DNA from 3 places in the Ruminococcus sp. B05 genome. Region 1 is predicted to be linked to each of the others. Evidence: predicted binding sites of a transcription regulator. Region 1 holds the regulator's gene; each other region holds the start of a gene.

Region 1 (4,531 bases):
GAACGTGGATACCCATCTCCATATCCGACAGGTATTGTAGCTATTCGCATTGCTTTTGGTGCCACAAATGTGCCTCCGTAACTGATTGAAGTACCAGCTTCTACATTTTTCACAAAAGAAATATGACTGATTAATTCTAATGCCGGTTTTAATGAAATTGCATCTTTATTTACCTCATCAGATGGATACATTCCATACAAAGAGATTCCTGCTCTTGCCAGATTGTGCTTCATATTTGGAAAATCTATAATTCCAGCACTATTATCACAATCAATATATGGAATTTCCAGATTTCTCTCTTCCAGTGCTTGTTTCATCCAAACAAATTTCTCATGTTGTTGATATGTATAGCTTTTATCTTTTTCATCTGCCTTCGCAAAATGCGTGAACATTCCTTCAATTTTTATGTTTGGTAATTTACTTATCTGTTCAACAATATCTGCCGTTTCATCCGATACTGCAAAACCAATACGTCCCATTCCTGTATCGATTTTAATATGCAAATATGCCGTTTTATTTAATTTAACAGCCTGTTTTGATATTTCTATTGCCATTTCTTCTGTATATGTAGCAGGACGTACTTCGTAACGGATCATATCCTCATATTGATCTGGAAATACACACCCTAATACAAGGATTGGCTTACAAATTCCAGCCTTACGCAAGAGAGCAGCTTCATCAAGACTAGCTGTCGCATAACCCCATACATAATCTACTGATTCGAACATTCTGGCAATCGGAATCGCACCATGTCCATATCCATCTGTTTTAATAACCGCAACCAACTTTGCTCCTGTTCCGATTCGCTCCTTCATTTGTTCCATGTTATATGCAATTGCATCCAGATCAATTTTTGCATACACACGTGTATATTGTTTCATATTCTATTCCTCCATATCAAATGTTACTGTTCTACCTGCTTTAGTACATCTTTTATTCCTGAAATCAAATCTTGGGCCAGTACACTGTAAACGCCACAGCTTTTTTTTGCATAATCTCCTCCGTTTGCATGAAGATACACTCCTGACACAACACTATCATACAAATTCATATGTTGTGCTGTAAGCCCTGTGATCACTCCAGCAAGAACATCTCCCGAACCTGCTTTTGCCATCGCACTATTTCCTGCAGTATTTACAAATAAAGGATGATTCTCTTTTGCTACAAGCGTACGAGCGTCTTTCAACGCACAAACAACAGGATACCGTTTCACAAAATCAGTCAATATATTCATACGATCTGCATTTAATTTTGCGACCGAGCACTTTAAAAGTCTCGTCATTTCCTTCATGTGTGGAGTTAATGCTATCGGAAATGTACTTTTTTCAAGCAATTCCATCTTTTCAGATAAAAGATTGATTCCATCTGCATCAATAATACATGGGACTTTACAGAATTGAAATACCCCTTGTAATAATTTATCTGCTGTTTTTCCCTGACCAAGTCCACATCCGATACATACAACATCCGCCCAATTTAATAATTGTTTCAATCCCTCTTCAGAATATTCTGTATAAGTGGAGATAATTGCTTCTGGCAGCAGTTGTTGAAGAATGCTTCTGTTTTCTTTGGCAGTATATATCTGAACAAGTCCTGCTCCGCTTACATATGCTGCTTTTGCACTTAAATATGCTGCTCCGGCCATTCCCTCACTCCCGGTAATCATAAGCACTTTCCCATATGTTCCTTTATGTGAATTTGCCACACGTTTCGGCAGACATGTGCAAAGATCATCCGGTTCCAGTGTATAACATATTTCTGTATTATTTTGATAAAGTTCTGTATTGATACCGATTGATTTTACAACTACTTCTCCTGCAAAATCTTTTCCCGGATACAGAACAGTTCCTAGTTTCTCACATTGTACAGAAACCGTCAAGTCCGCTTTAAACGCTATACCTAAAATTTTTCCGTCCAAAGAACTGACTCCCGAGGGTATATCCACCGCAACTTTATATCCTTCCATTGCATTTAAACACTCTATCACAGAAGCATATTTACCGCTTATCTCCCGGCAAAGTCCAACACCAAAAATTGCGTCTACTATCACTCCATACTCTCCCGCCGGAATTTCTGTCTCTATCGATATCCCAATATTTTTACAAATACAATATTGTTGTTTACATTCATCACTCATTGACTCTGTTTTCCCAACAAATGCAATTACTACGGAATAATTCTCATCATGTAACAATCTTGCGATTGCAAATCCGTCTCCTCCATTATTTCCGGAGCCACAAACTATCAGTATCTTTTTATTCTTCTGAACTTTCGATTTTATAACCTCAGCAATTCCCAATGCAGCTCTCTCCATTAGCACCAGAGATGGAATTCCTATTTCATGAATCGTGTGTGCGTCAGCTTTTTGCATCCAATTTCCAGTAGGCAAATATCTCATTTTTACTCATCCTTTCTCAAAGCACGAAATAAAATAATTTTCTCCAAACTATGAGAAACACGCTTCGCGAGTTTCTCAAGTTATCGCGGCAGTCGCCAAGGTCTCGTGCAAGCACGGACTTTGGCTCGTTGCTCGCGTAAATACAAATAACGTGCAAAAGCATTAAACAACCCTTTTGCACGTTATGATACTTCTAATCTTCCCCGTGTTCTTCTTTGTATCGGGTAATATTATAGGACAACTTCATCAAGCTATCAGATAAATGGACACTTTCTACAATCACATCTTTCGGAAGATTCAAATCTGTATGTGCAAAATTCCAAATTGCTTTAATACCATTACGTACCAGAATATCAGATACTTCAACCGCTTTTGTTTTTGGAATTGTGAGTGCCGCAATATCAATATTCTCTTCCTGAAGAACTGTCTCTAATTCATCCATCATTCGAATTGGAATGTCTCTGATCACTTTTCCTTTCAATTCAGGATTCACATCAAAGATTCCTTTTAAAATAAATCCGTTTCTTGCAAAAGATGCATAATTTGCAAGTGCCTGTCCTAAATTACCTGCTCCAATAATTACCATATTGTGACTCTGGTCCAATCCCAGTATCTTGCCAATCTCCGTGCGAAGATACTTTACATTATAACCATATCCCTGTTGGCCAAATCCACCAAAATTATTCAAATCCTGGCGAATCTGTGATGCTGTTACATGCATTTTTTTACTTAAATCACTTGATGATATTCTTTCTACTCCGGCTTCATTGAGTTCACCAAGATATCTGTAATATCTTGGAAGTCTCCCAATAACAGCCTTTGATATTCCTCTTGACTCCACACTTATCGTCCTCCAAATATAAACTATATCTATTATAAAGTTTTATTTTAACAAAGTCAAACTTTTGACATACTTTTTTTGTAATTTATCTAAAATTTTTTTATATTTTGACGGTTTTCACACTATTTTATCTGAATTTTTTTGTAAAACCTAAATTCTTTAGTTGTATTTTATCTAAATTTCGATATAATAAATACGATATGCTTAAATATAGGAGGATGTATATATGATACTTGCATGTCATAATTTAAATAAATCTTTCGGAGAACGTATCATTGTAAAAGATGGTTCTTTCCATATTGAAGATAGAGAAAAGGTTGCTTTTGTCGGTGTGAATGGTGCCGGAAAATCAACTATTTTAAAAATGATCATTGGCGAAGAGCCAACAGATAGCGGGAATATTATTCTTACAAAAGGGAAAACAATTGGCTATCTTGCACAGCAACAAAATCTAATCAGTGGAAATAGTATTTACGAAGAATTAAAAACTGCAAAAGCTGACATTATAAGACTCGAAGAACAAATTCGTACAATTGAACACGAATTAAAAGGCTTATCCGGTGATGAATTACAGACTCGCTTGAATACTTACAACCGTTTGATGTCTGAATTTGAATCCAAAAACGGATATGCATATGAAAGTGAAATCATAGGGGTGTTAAAAGGACTTGGTTTTCAAGAAAATGAGTTTTCAAAAGAAGCCAACACGCTATCAGGTGGACAGAAAACGCGTGTTTCCTTAGGCAAACTTCTGTTAACCAAACCTGATGTCCTATTATTAGATGAACCGACCAACCATTTGGATTTAAATTCTATATCCTGGTTAGAAACATATCTGTTAAATTACCCGGGAGCTGTATTCATCGTATCACACGACCGTTTTTTCTTAAACAGAGTCGTAACTAAGGTTGTTGAAATAGATCAAGGGCATCTTCGTATGTATAATGGTAATTATAAGGATTACGCCGAAAAAAAACGTCAGTTACGCGATGCACAGATGAAAGAATATTTAAATCAACAAAGAGAAATCAAACACCAAGAGGCAGTAATTGAAAAATTAAAATCTTTTAATCGAGAAAAATCTATCAAGCGTGCTGAAAGCCGTGAAAAAATGCTTGACAAAATAGAACGTATTGACAAACCGATGGATTCCACACAGGAAATGCATTTTGAACTGAATCCATCTTGTATCAGTGGTAATGATGTTTTAACAGTTGAACATTTAACAAAAAGATTCGAGACACAAACCCTGTTTTCCGATATTTCATTTGAAATCAAACGTGGTGAGCATG
Region 2 (4,531 bases), on a different contig from region 1:
ATTGAAGACAGTAGACGTTTTCGTTAAAGGACCAGGATCAGGTAGAGAAGCAGCAATCCGTGCATTGCAGGCTTGCGGAATCGATGTTGTAAGTATCAAAGACGTTACTCCGGTACCACATAACGGATGCCGTCCACCGAAACGTAGAAGAGTCTAGTGATTAAACGCGATTAATTAGGAGGAAGCGAAAATGGCAGTAAATAGAGTTCCAGTTCTTAAAAGATGCCGTTCATTAGGTATGGACCCAATCTATTTAGGAATTAATAAAAAATCTAACAGACAGTTAAAAAGATCTAGTAGAAAAATGAGCGAGTATGGTCTTCAGTTACGTGAAAAACAGAAAGCTAAATTTATCTATGGTGTTCTGGAAAAACCTTTCAGAAACTACTACGCAAAAGCAAAACAGCAGGAAGGAATGACAGGTGAAAACCTTATGGTTCTTCTTGAATCCAGACTGGATAACGTAATGTTCCGTATGGGATTTGCTAGAACAAGAAAAGAAGCTAGACAGATTGTTGACCACAAACATGTACTTGTTAACGGTAAACAGGTGAACATTCCTTCTTACCTTGTAAAAGCTGGTGATGTTATCGAAATCAAAGAGAAAAACAAAGGTTCTCAGAGATACAAAGACATTCTTGAAGTAACAGCTGGAAACATGGTTCCTGATTGGTTGGAAGTTGATGCTGAAAACCTCAAAGGTGAAGTAAAAGAACTTCCTAAGAGAGAAGCAATCGATGTTCCTGTTGATGAGATGTTGATCGTCGAGTTATATTCTAAATAATAGTTGGAATTAATATCGTATCCCTCAACATTTTTAAACCCATAAGGAGGGTCTGTGTAGTGTTTGATTTTAATAAACCGAATATTGAAATTACTGATATTTCAGAAGATAAGAAATACGGAAGATTCGTTGTAGAACCACTTGAAAGAGGTTATGGAATCACATTAGGTAACTCCATGAGAAGAATTATGCTTTCTTCTCTTCCGGGAGCTGCTATCAGTTCTGTAAAGATTGATGGTGTTTTACATGAATTCAGTTCCATTCCAGGTGTAAAGGAAGATGTCGCAGAGATTATCATGAACTTGAAATCTCTTGCAATCAAAAATTCATCTGAATCTGATGAAGTGAAAACTGCTTATATCGAATTTGAAGGAGAAGGCGTTGTAACAGGTGCTGATATCCAGGCAGACTCTGATATTGAGATTATGAATCCTGAGCAGGTCATTGCTACTTTAAGTGGTGGTAAAGACAGCAAATTGTACATGGAAATGACCATTACAAAAGGCAGAGGATACGTGAGCGCAGACAAGAACAAGAGCGATGATTTACCGATTGGTGTAATTCCGATTGATTCTGTTTATACTCCGGTTGAACGTGTCAATATGACTGTTCAGAATACTCGTGTAGGTCAGGTTACAGATTATGATAAACTGACATTGGATGTATGGACAAAAGGTACATTGCTTCCAGACGAGGCTGTCAGCCTTGCTGCGAAAGTACTCAGCGAACATTTGAAACTCTTCATCGATCTTTCAGAAGTAGCTCAGGCTGCAGAAGTTATGATCGAAAAAGAGGATGATGAGAAAGAAAAAGTTCTTGAGATGAGCATCGACGAACTTGAATTGTCAGTACGTTCCTACAACTGTCTGAGGAGAGCAGGAATCAATACAGTTGAAGAACTTACAAATAAAACATCAGAAGATATGATGAAAGTACGTAACCTTGGACGTAAGTCTTTGGAAGAAGTACTTGCTAAGCTTAAGGAACTTGGACTTGAGCTTAATTCCGGTGAGGAATAATTAGATTTGCTTAATATTTAAATTTCTGTCCGGTAAGACCGATGTGCGCGGACAGAGCATTTGATTAATAAGCCCGAAGACGCATAACCAAATGTAAATTATGGAGGATAAGTACAATGGCAAAATATAGAAAACTCGGCAGAACTTCTGCTCAGAGAAAAGCCTTAATCAGAAACCAGGTAACAGCATTGTTAAACAATGGTAAAATCATTACAACAGAAGCAAAAGCTAAAGAGATTCGTAAAGAAGCTGAGAAGCTGATCGCTCTGGCTGTAAAAGAGAAAGATAACTTCGAAGAAGTTACTGTAACAGCTAAAGTTGCTCGTAAAGACGAGAATGGCAAGAGAGTTAAAGAAGTTGTAGACGGCAAGAAAGTTACAGTTTATGATGAAGTTGAAAAGACAATCAAAAAAGATATGCCTAGCAGACTTCATGCAAGAAGACAGATGGCTAAAGTTCTGTATTCTGTAACAGAAGTTCCTACAGCAGCTGCAGGAAAGAAGAAAAATACTAAGAAAGTTGACGTTGTAGACAAATTGTTTACAGAGATCGCTCCTAAGTATGCAGACCGTAACGGTGGTTATACAAGAATCGTTAAGATTGGCCAGCGTAAAGGTGATGCAGCTATGGAAGTTTTGATTGAGTTAGTTTAATTAGAACATTTAGAGGATAGAGATAAGAATCTCCGTCCTCTTTTTTTATTACATAGGAAATGAAATTTCCTATGTAATAAAAATCTTCCTGGGGAATGCAAAAAGATATATTCTTTGTTCTGAATTCGAAAAATTGTGAAATTAGCACAAAAGAAGTTAAGAATTTAACGTTAAATATTTAACATAATATACATTGACAAATATTTAACAAAAAGTTATACTGTACCTGTAATTAAGAAAGAGACATTCAATTACGGAGGAATAATCAAAATGGCAAAGAAAAAAGAAGTTGTAGTACCTGAGATCGTAGATAGTGTAGAAACACTTGAAGCAAAAATGAAAGCAATGCGCGAAGCACAGAAAGTATTCGCAACTTATAGTCAGGAGCAGGTAGATAAAATCTTTTATGAAGCTGCTATGGCAGCAAATAAACAGCGTATACCACTCGCTAAAATGGCAGTAGAGGAGACTCAGAGAGGTATCGTTGAAGATAAAGTAATTAAGAATCATTATGCAGCAGAGTATATTTACAATGCTTATAAAAATACAAAGACATGCGGAGTAATCGAAGAAGATCCAGCATTTGGAATTAAAAAAGTTGCAGAACCAATCGGATTGGTAGCAGCAGTAATTCCTACAACAAACCCAACTTCAACAGCAATTTTCAAAACTTTGATCTGCTTGAAGACAAGAAATGCAATCATCATCAGCCCACATCCAGCAGCAAAAGCATGTACAATTGCAGCAGCAAAAGTTGTTCTTGAGGCAGCTGTAAAAGCTGGAGCTCCGGAAGGAATTATCGGATGGATCGATACACCATCACTTGAACTGACAAACACAGTTATGAAAGATGCAGATATCATCCTTGCAACAGGTGGTCCTGGAATGGTTAAGGCAGCTTATTCGTCAGGAAAACCGGCACTTGGTGTTGGAGCTGGTAACACACCAGTAATCATTGATGATACAGCTGACGTAAGAATGGCTGTTAACTCAATTATTCATTCAAAAACATTTGATAATGGTATGATTTGTGCTTCAGAGCAGTCAGTAACAGTACTTGAAAGTGTTTACGAAGAAGCTAAGAAAGAATTTGAATATCGTGGATGCTACTTCCTTAAAAAAGGCGAGGAGCTCGATAAAGTTCGTAAGACAATCATTATTAACGGGGCATTAAACAGCAAGATTCCTGGAAAATCAGCATATGAGATCGCAAAACTTGCAGGTGTGAAAGTTCCTGAAAGTACAAAGATTCTTATCGGTGAAGTTGAATCAGTAGATATTTCAGAAGAGTTCGCTCATGAGAAATTATCTCCAGTACTTGCTATGTATAAAGCAAAAACATTTGATGAAGCACTTGCTAAGGCAGAACAGCTTGTAGCTGACGGTGGATATGGTCATACATCATCACTGTATGTTCATCCGGCAGAGAAAGAAAAAATTGCAAAACATGCAGCTGCAATGAAGACATGTCGTGTATTGATCAACACACCTTCTTCACAGGGAGGAATCGGAGATCTTTATAACTTCAAACTGACACCATCACTTACACTTGGATGTGGTTCTTGGGGAGGAAACTCTGTATCTGAGAACGTTGGAGTAAAACATTTGATCAATATCAAGACAGTTGCTGAGAGGAGAGAAAATATGCTTTGGTTCAGAACACCTGAAAAGGTATACTTCAAGAAAGGATGTATGCCAGTTGCACTTGATGAGCTTGGAACAGTAATGAACAAGAAGAAAGCATTCATCGTAACAGATTCATTCTTATACAAAAATGGTTATGTAGCTCCAATCGAAGCAAAATTAGACGAAATGGGAATTCAGCATACATGCTTCTTTGAAGTTGCTCCAGACCCAACATTACAGTGTGCTCAGAAAGGTGTAGACCAGATGAGAGCATTCGAGCCTGACACAATCATCGCTCTTGGTGGTGGATCAGCAATGGATGCAGCTAAGATTATGTGGGTAATGTATGAGCATCCAGAAGCAAACTTCGAAGATATGGCTATGGACTTCATGGATATCCGTAAGAGAGTATTTACATTCCCTAAGATGGGAGAGAAAGCTTACTTTGT
Region 3 (4,531 bases), on a different contig from region 1:
AGAAACTTGTGACAGCAGAAAAGACTATTGAATACTTTATCTAGGACAAAAAAAGAGCAGAATTTGCATGAAAATAGACAAAATATGTATTGACGATAAAATTGTTTTGAGGTATGATTAGGCAGATTTTACGGAAAGGCAGGAAAAAAAGATGGCTGATACAGTTCAGAAAAAAATCGCATTTGAAAATGCAGATGCAGCAGTAGAATTTGTTAATAGAGTACAACAATTTCCCTTCGATGTAGATTTAAAGGCAAGAAATATGAGAATTGATGCAAAGTCTTTACTTGGCGTACTTTCTATTTGCGAAGAGAAGAATATTGAAGTAGAAGCTTTTGGAACGAGTGATGAGTTTGTCGAACTGCTTGCTGAGTATACAGCATAGTTTAGATGAAGCCTATAAATTATGTGGTAAGTGCTATATAGACGAGGAGAAATAAAATGAATCCATCACAGATTACAGATTGGTGTCATCAGATTATACGGTCTGTGGCAAAGAAAGACGGATTATATATTGATGCGACTATGGGGAAGGGACACGACACAAAGCTTTTATGCGAATTAGCAGGAGAGCAAGGAAGTGTGCTTGCATTTGATATCCAGTCGGAAGCGGTGCATGCAACAGAAAACTTGCTGCAGAAAGAAGGTCTGCTTGACAGGGCAACATTACTTTTGACAGGTCATGAGCATATGGATGAATATGTGCAGACAGAATCGGTGGATGTCGTGTGTTTCAATTTCGGATATCTTCCGGGCGGGAATCATAGTATTTCAACAAAAACAAAGACAAGTCTGGAAGCAATTGAAAAAGGGCTTACCTTGTTGAAGCATGGTGGTATGATGAGTCTGTGTATTTACAGTGGCGGTGATACAGGGTTTGAAGAGAAGGATGCAATTCTTCAATATATAAAAGAAATTAATCCGAAAGAATATACAGTAATTGTAAATGAATACTATAATCGTGAGAATAATCCCCCAATCCCGGCATTTATTTTTAAACGTTAAAAGGTTGGATTTCACTGTGATTGCAGTGGAATTCAACCTTTTATTCTGTATTTTACGGGGAAGATATGGTATAGTATGGATAAATCAAAAGAAAGGTATGGTAAAGAGTGGGAGATAAGCAGGAGAAAATGAAATACCGGCTTGCGGAAGCGATGAAAACTTGTATGAGAACCATGCCGGTAGAGAAGATTACAGTTAAAGAAATAGTTCAGGAATGTGGGACAACACGACAGACATTCTATCGCTATTTTCTAGATAAATATGATTTGATAAACTGGTATTTTGACAAGATTCTTTTGGAATCCTTTGAGCATATGGGAGAGGGAAAAACTGTCTATGAAGGTTTGTGTAAGAAGTTTCAGTATATTGAAGAAGAAAAGTTATTTTTTAAGGCAGCATTTCGTAATGACCAGCAGAATTGTTTAAGAGAACATGATTTCCAATTGATACTTGCTTTTTATACAAGGCAGATTGAAGAGAAGACGAAAGAACCGATTTCAGAAAATCTACGTTTTTTGTTGGAGATGTATTGTCAGGGGTCTATTTATATGACTGTTCAGTGGGTGCTGGGTGAGAGAAAAAGCACACCACAAGAGATGGCGAAGGCACTTGTATCGGCGATGCCGTCAGAGTTGTATGATGTGATGAAACAATTAAATCTTGTGTAAAATGAATGAAAAATAAGAAAAAAGTCAATCTGACATGTGAAAATGTGACAGATTGACTTTTTTGTAACTTTTTATTTGGAGAAGATATTGTTAAAATAAAGACATAAGAAAACAAAACGGCAAAACAGAAAGGGAGAAGAAAAAATGGCAAACAGAATTATGTTGAATGAAACATCTTATCATGGAGCAGGTGCAATTGGGGAAATTGCAACAGAGGCAAAAGCAAGAGCTTACAAAAAAGCATTTGTATGTTCTGATCCGGATTTGATTAAATTTGAAGTAACAACAAAAGTAACAAAAGTGCTGGAAGATGCAGGACTTGAGTATGAAATTTATTCTGATATCAAAGCAAACCCAACAATCGAAAATGTACAGCATGGAGTAGAAGCATTTAAGAAAGCAGGAGCTGATTACATTGTTGCTATTGGTGGCGGTTCTTCTATGGATACAGCAAAAGCAATTGGTATTATCATTGCAAACCCTGAATTTGAAGATGTTAGAAGCCTGGAAGGTGTTGCACCTACAAAGAAACCTTGTGTACCAATCATCGCAGTTCCAACAACAGCAGGAACAGCAGCAGAGGTAACAATCAACTATGTTATCACAGATGTAGAAAAGAAAAGAAAATTTGTATGTGTTGACCCACACGATATGCCAATCATCGCAGTTGTAGACCCAGACATGATGTCTTCTATGCCAAAGGGGCTGACAGCTTCTACAGGTATGGATGCATTAACACATGCAATTGAAGGATACACAACAAAAGCAGCATGGGAAATGACAGATATGTTCCATCTGAAAGCAATTGAAATCATTTCAAGATCACTTAGAAGTGCAGTAAATAACGAAAAAGAGGGACGTGAAGGTATGGCTCTCGGACAGTATATTGCAGGAATGGGATTCTCAAACGTAGGACTTGGAATCGCACATTCTATGGCTCATACACTTGGTGCTGTATATGATACACCACACGGTGTTGCATGTGCAATGATGCTTCCAATCGTTATGGAATACAATGCAGATTGCACTGGCGAGAAATACAAAGAAATCGCAAGAGCAATGGGCGTAAAGGGTGTGGATGATATGTCTGTAGAAGAGTACCGCAAAGCAGCAGTAGATGCTGTACAGAAGCTTTCTGTAGATGTTGGTATCCCTACAAAACTTGAAGCACTCAAAGAAGAGGATCTTCAGTTCCTGGCAGAGTCTGCTCATGCAGATGCTTGTGCACCGGGTAATCCAAAAGATGCAAGCGTAGAAGATCTGAAAGATTTGTTTAGAAAATTAATGTAAGAAAAAGCTATATAAAAAAAGAAACGGCAGAGCAGTGCATGTTCTGTCGTTTCTTTTTTACTGGCTGTATTCATTTTTGTTGAAATAAGATAATAAAATATGATGAATCGAACGATGCAGGTACGGCATATACTCTTCTATAGGAAGAGGCTGTTCGTATAAGATACAGCTATAGCAGGTGGAACCTACAAGCTCCAGTATTGTAAAAAGTAATAATTCAGCTTCTACATCGGTGATAGAGCTCTTTTGAACCAATTCACGATAATAAGAATAGAATTCGCGAGATTCTTCTGATTCGTCAGCAACTTGTTGCTCGAAGGCAACTCTGAAAATTCCCCAGGATAAATTTTTAGAGATAAATTGCAATAATTTAGGGTTTTCCTCCAGTTTTGCTATAATGAAATCAACAACAAAAAATAATTGGTTTTCGAAACCTTCGATAGATTCTTGCAGAAGAGCATGGTGTGCTTCTGCGAAAAGCTGACCGGTTTTATGTGCGATTAAAATGTCTCGCAAGTCGTATTTATCTTTGAAATACAAATAAAATGTGCCTTTTGCAAGACCGGCTTTAGAAGAAATGTCGGAGATTGTCGTCTTGGCAAATCCCTTATCTGTGAATAATTCAAATGCAGTCTGTAAAAGTGCATTTTTCTTTTCTTTCTTATTTAAGTCTACCTTACTCATATTCCTCACTCCTGTAATACATTCTTGAACAATATCGATATCATGCGATACAGTTCAACAAGATATTATCTATTGTGTAACAAAAGTAAAAAAAAATCAATATGAAAATGACCAATATTCATTTTCGGCTACAAATTTGCAAATGTGAATATTGACCAATAGTCATTTAGGAATATAATGGGTTTAGAAATGAAAAAGATTGGGAGATGAAAATATGATTAAGGTGGGTAAAAAAATTGTGAAATACAGAATCACAATTTTAATTATCGGAATTTTATTATTAATTCCATCGGTTTTGGGGTATTTAAAGACTCGGGTAAATTATGATATTCTCTATTATCTGCCGGGGAATATTGACACAATGAAAGGTCAGGATATTTTAATCGATGAATTCCAAAAAGGCGCATTCGCAATGGAAATCGTAGATGGCATGACGACGAAAGAAGCAGCAGATGTTAAACAGAAAATTGAGCAGGTAGACGGAGTGGCAGATGTAATCTGGTATGATTCTATTGCAGATTTATCAATGCCGATCAGTGAACTGCCTGACAACCTAAAAGATGTATTTTATAAAGATGATGCGACATTGATGGCAATCTTCTTTGATGATACAACCTCCGCAGACAGTACAATGGATGCAATCAAAGAGATTCGAAGTGTTACAAACGAACAGTGCTATTTAAGTGGTATGTCAGCAGTTGTAACAGACATTAAGAACCTGTCTGAAAAAGAGATGCCGATTTATGTACTGATTGCAGTTGTGTTAAGTTGTATTGTACTTTCAATATTTACAGATTGTTGGGTTTTACCGATATTCTTTATGCTTAGTATCGGTATGGCAATTGTTTATAATATGGGAAGTAACTACTTCCTCGGACAGATTT

The links. The regulator Rex, encoded in region 1, represses fermentation and respiration genes when NADH is low (regulators of the CRP and FNR family bind a similar motif). The targets are predictions, from matches to a motif close to ATTGTTAANNNNTTAACAAT.
Region 2: a site for Rex is predicted at 2,649-2,668, ahead of adhE (bifunctional acetaldehyde-CoA/alcohol dehydrogenase). Genes of this name have one in related genera too.
Region 3: a site for Rex is predicted at 1,760-1,779, ahead of fucO (lactaldehyde reductase). Genes of this name have one in related genera too.

What each region holds. Positions count from the first base shown of each region.
Region 1 covers NZ_RBZR01000001.1:479,964-484,494, forward strand. Annotated here, with positions in the region: gene alr (alanine racemase) at 1-881, opposite strand, end outside; gene D8Q48_RS02020 (NAD(P)H-hydrate dehydratase) at 905-2,398, opposite strand; gene D8Q48_RS02025 (redox-sensing transcriptional repressor Rex) at 2,592-3,239, opposite strand; gene abc-f (ribosomal protection-like ABC-F family protein) at 3,466-4,531, shown strand, end outside.
Region 2 covers NZ_RBZR01000017.1:19,107-23,637, reverse strand. Annotated here, with positions in the region: gene rpsK (30S ribosomal protein S11) at 1-157, shown strand, start outside; gene rpsD (30S ribosomal protein S4) at 191-784, shown strand; gene D8Q48_RS12155 (DNA-directed RNA polymerase subunit alpha) at 844-1,803, shown strand; gene D8Q48_RS12150 (L17 family ribosomal protein) at 1,920-2,456, shown strand; gene adhE (bifunctional acetaldehyde-CoA/alcohol dehydrogenase) at 2,727-4,531, shown strand, end outside.
Region 3 covers NZ_RBZR01000005.1:91,753-96,283, reverse strand. Annotated here, with positions in the region: gene D8Q48_RS05890 (hypothetical protein) at 1-1, shown strand, start outside; gene D8Q48_RS05885 (HPr family phosphocarrier protein) at 152-385, shown strand; gene D8Q48_RS05880 (class I SAM-dependent methyltransferase) at 442-1,005, shown strand; gene D8Q48_RS05875 (TetR/AcrR family transcriptional regulator C-terminal domain-containing protein) at 1,113-1,673, shown strand; gene fucO (lactaldehyde reductase) at 1,818-2,963, shown strand; gene D8Q48_RS05865 (TetR/AcrR family transcriptional regulator) at 3,021-3,647, opposite strand; gene D8Q48_RS05860 (MMPL family transporter) at 3,862-4,531, shown strand, end outside.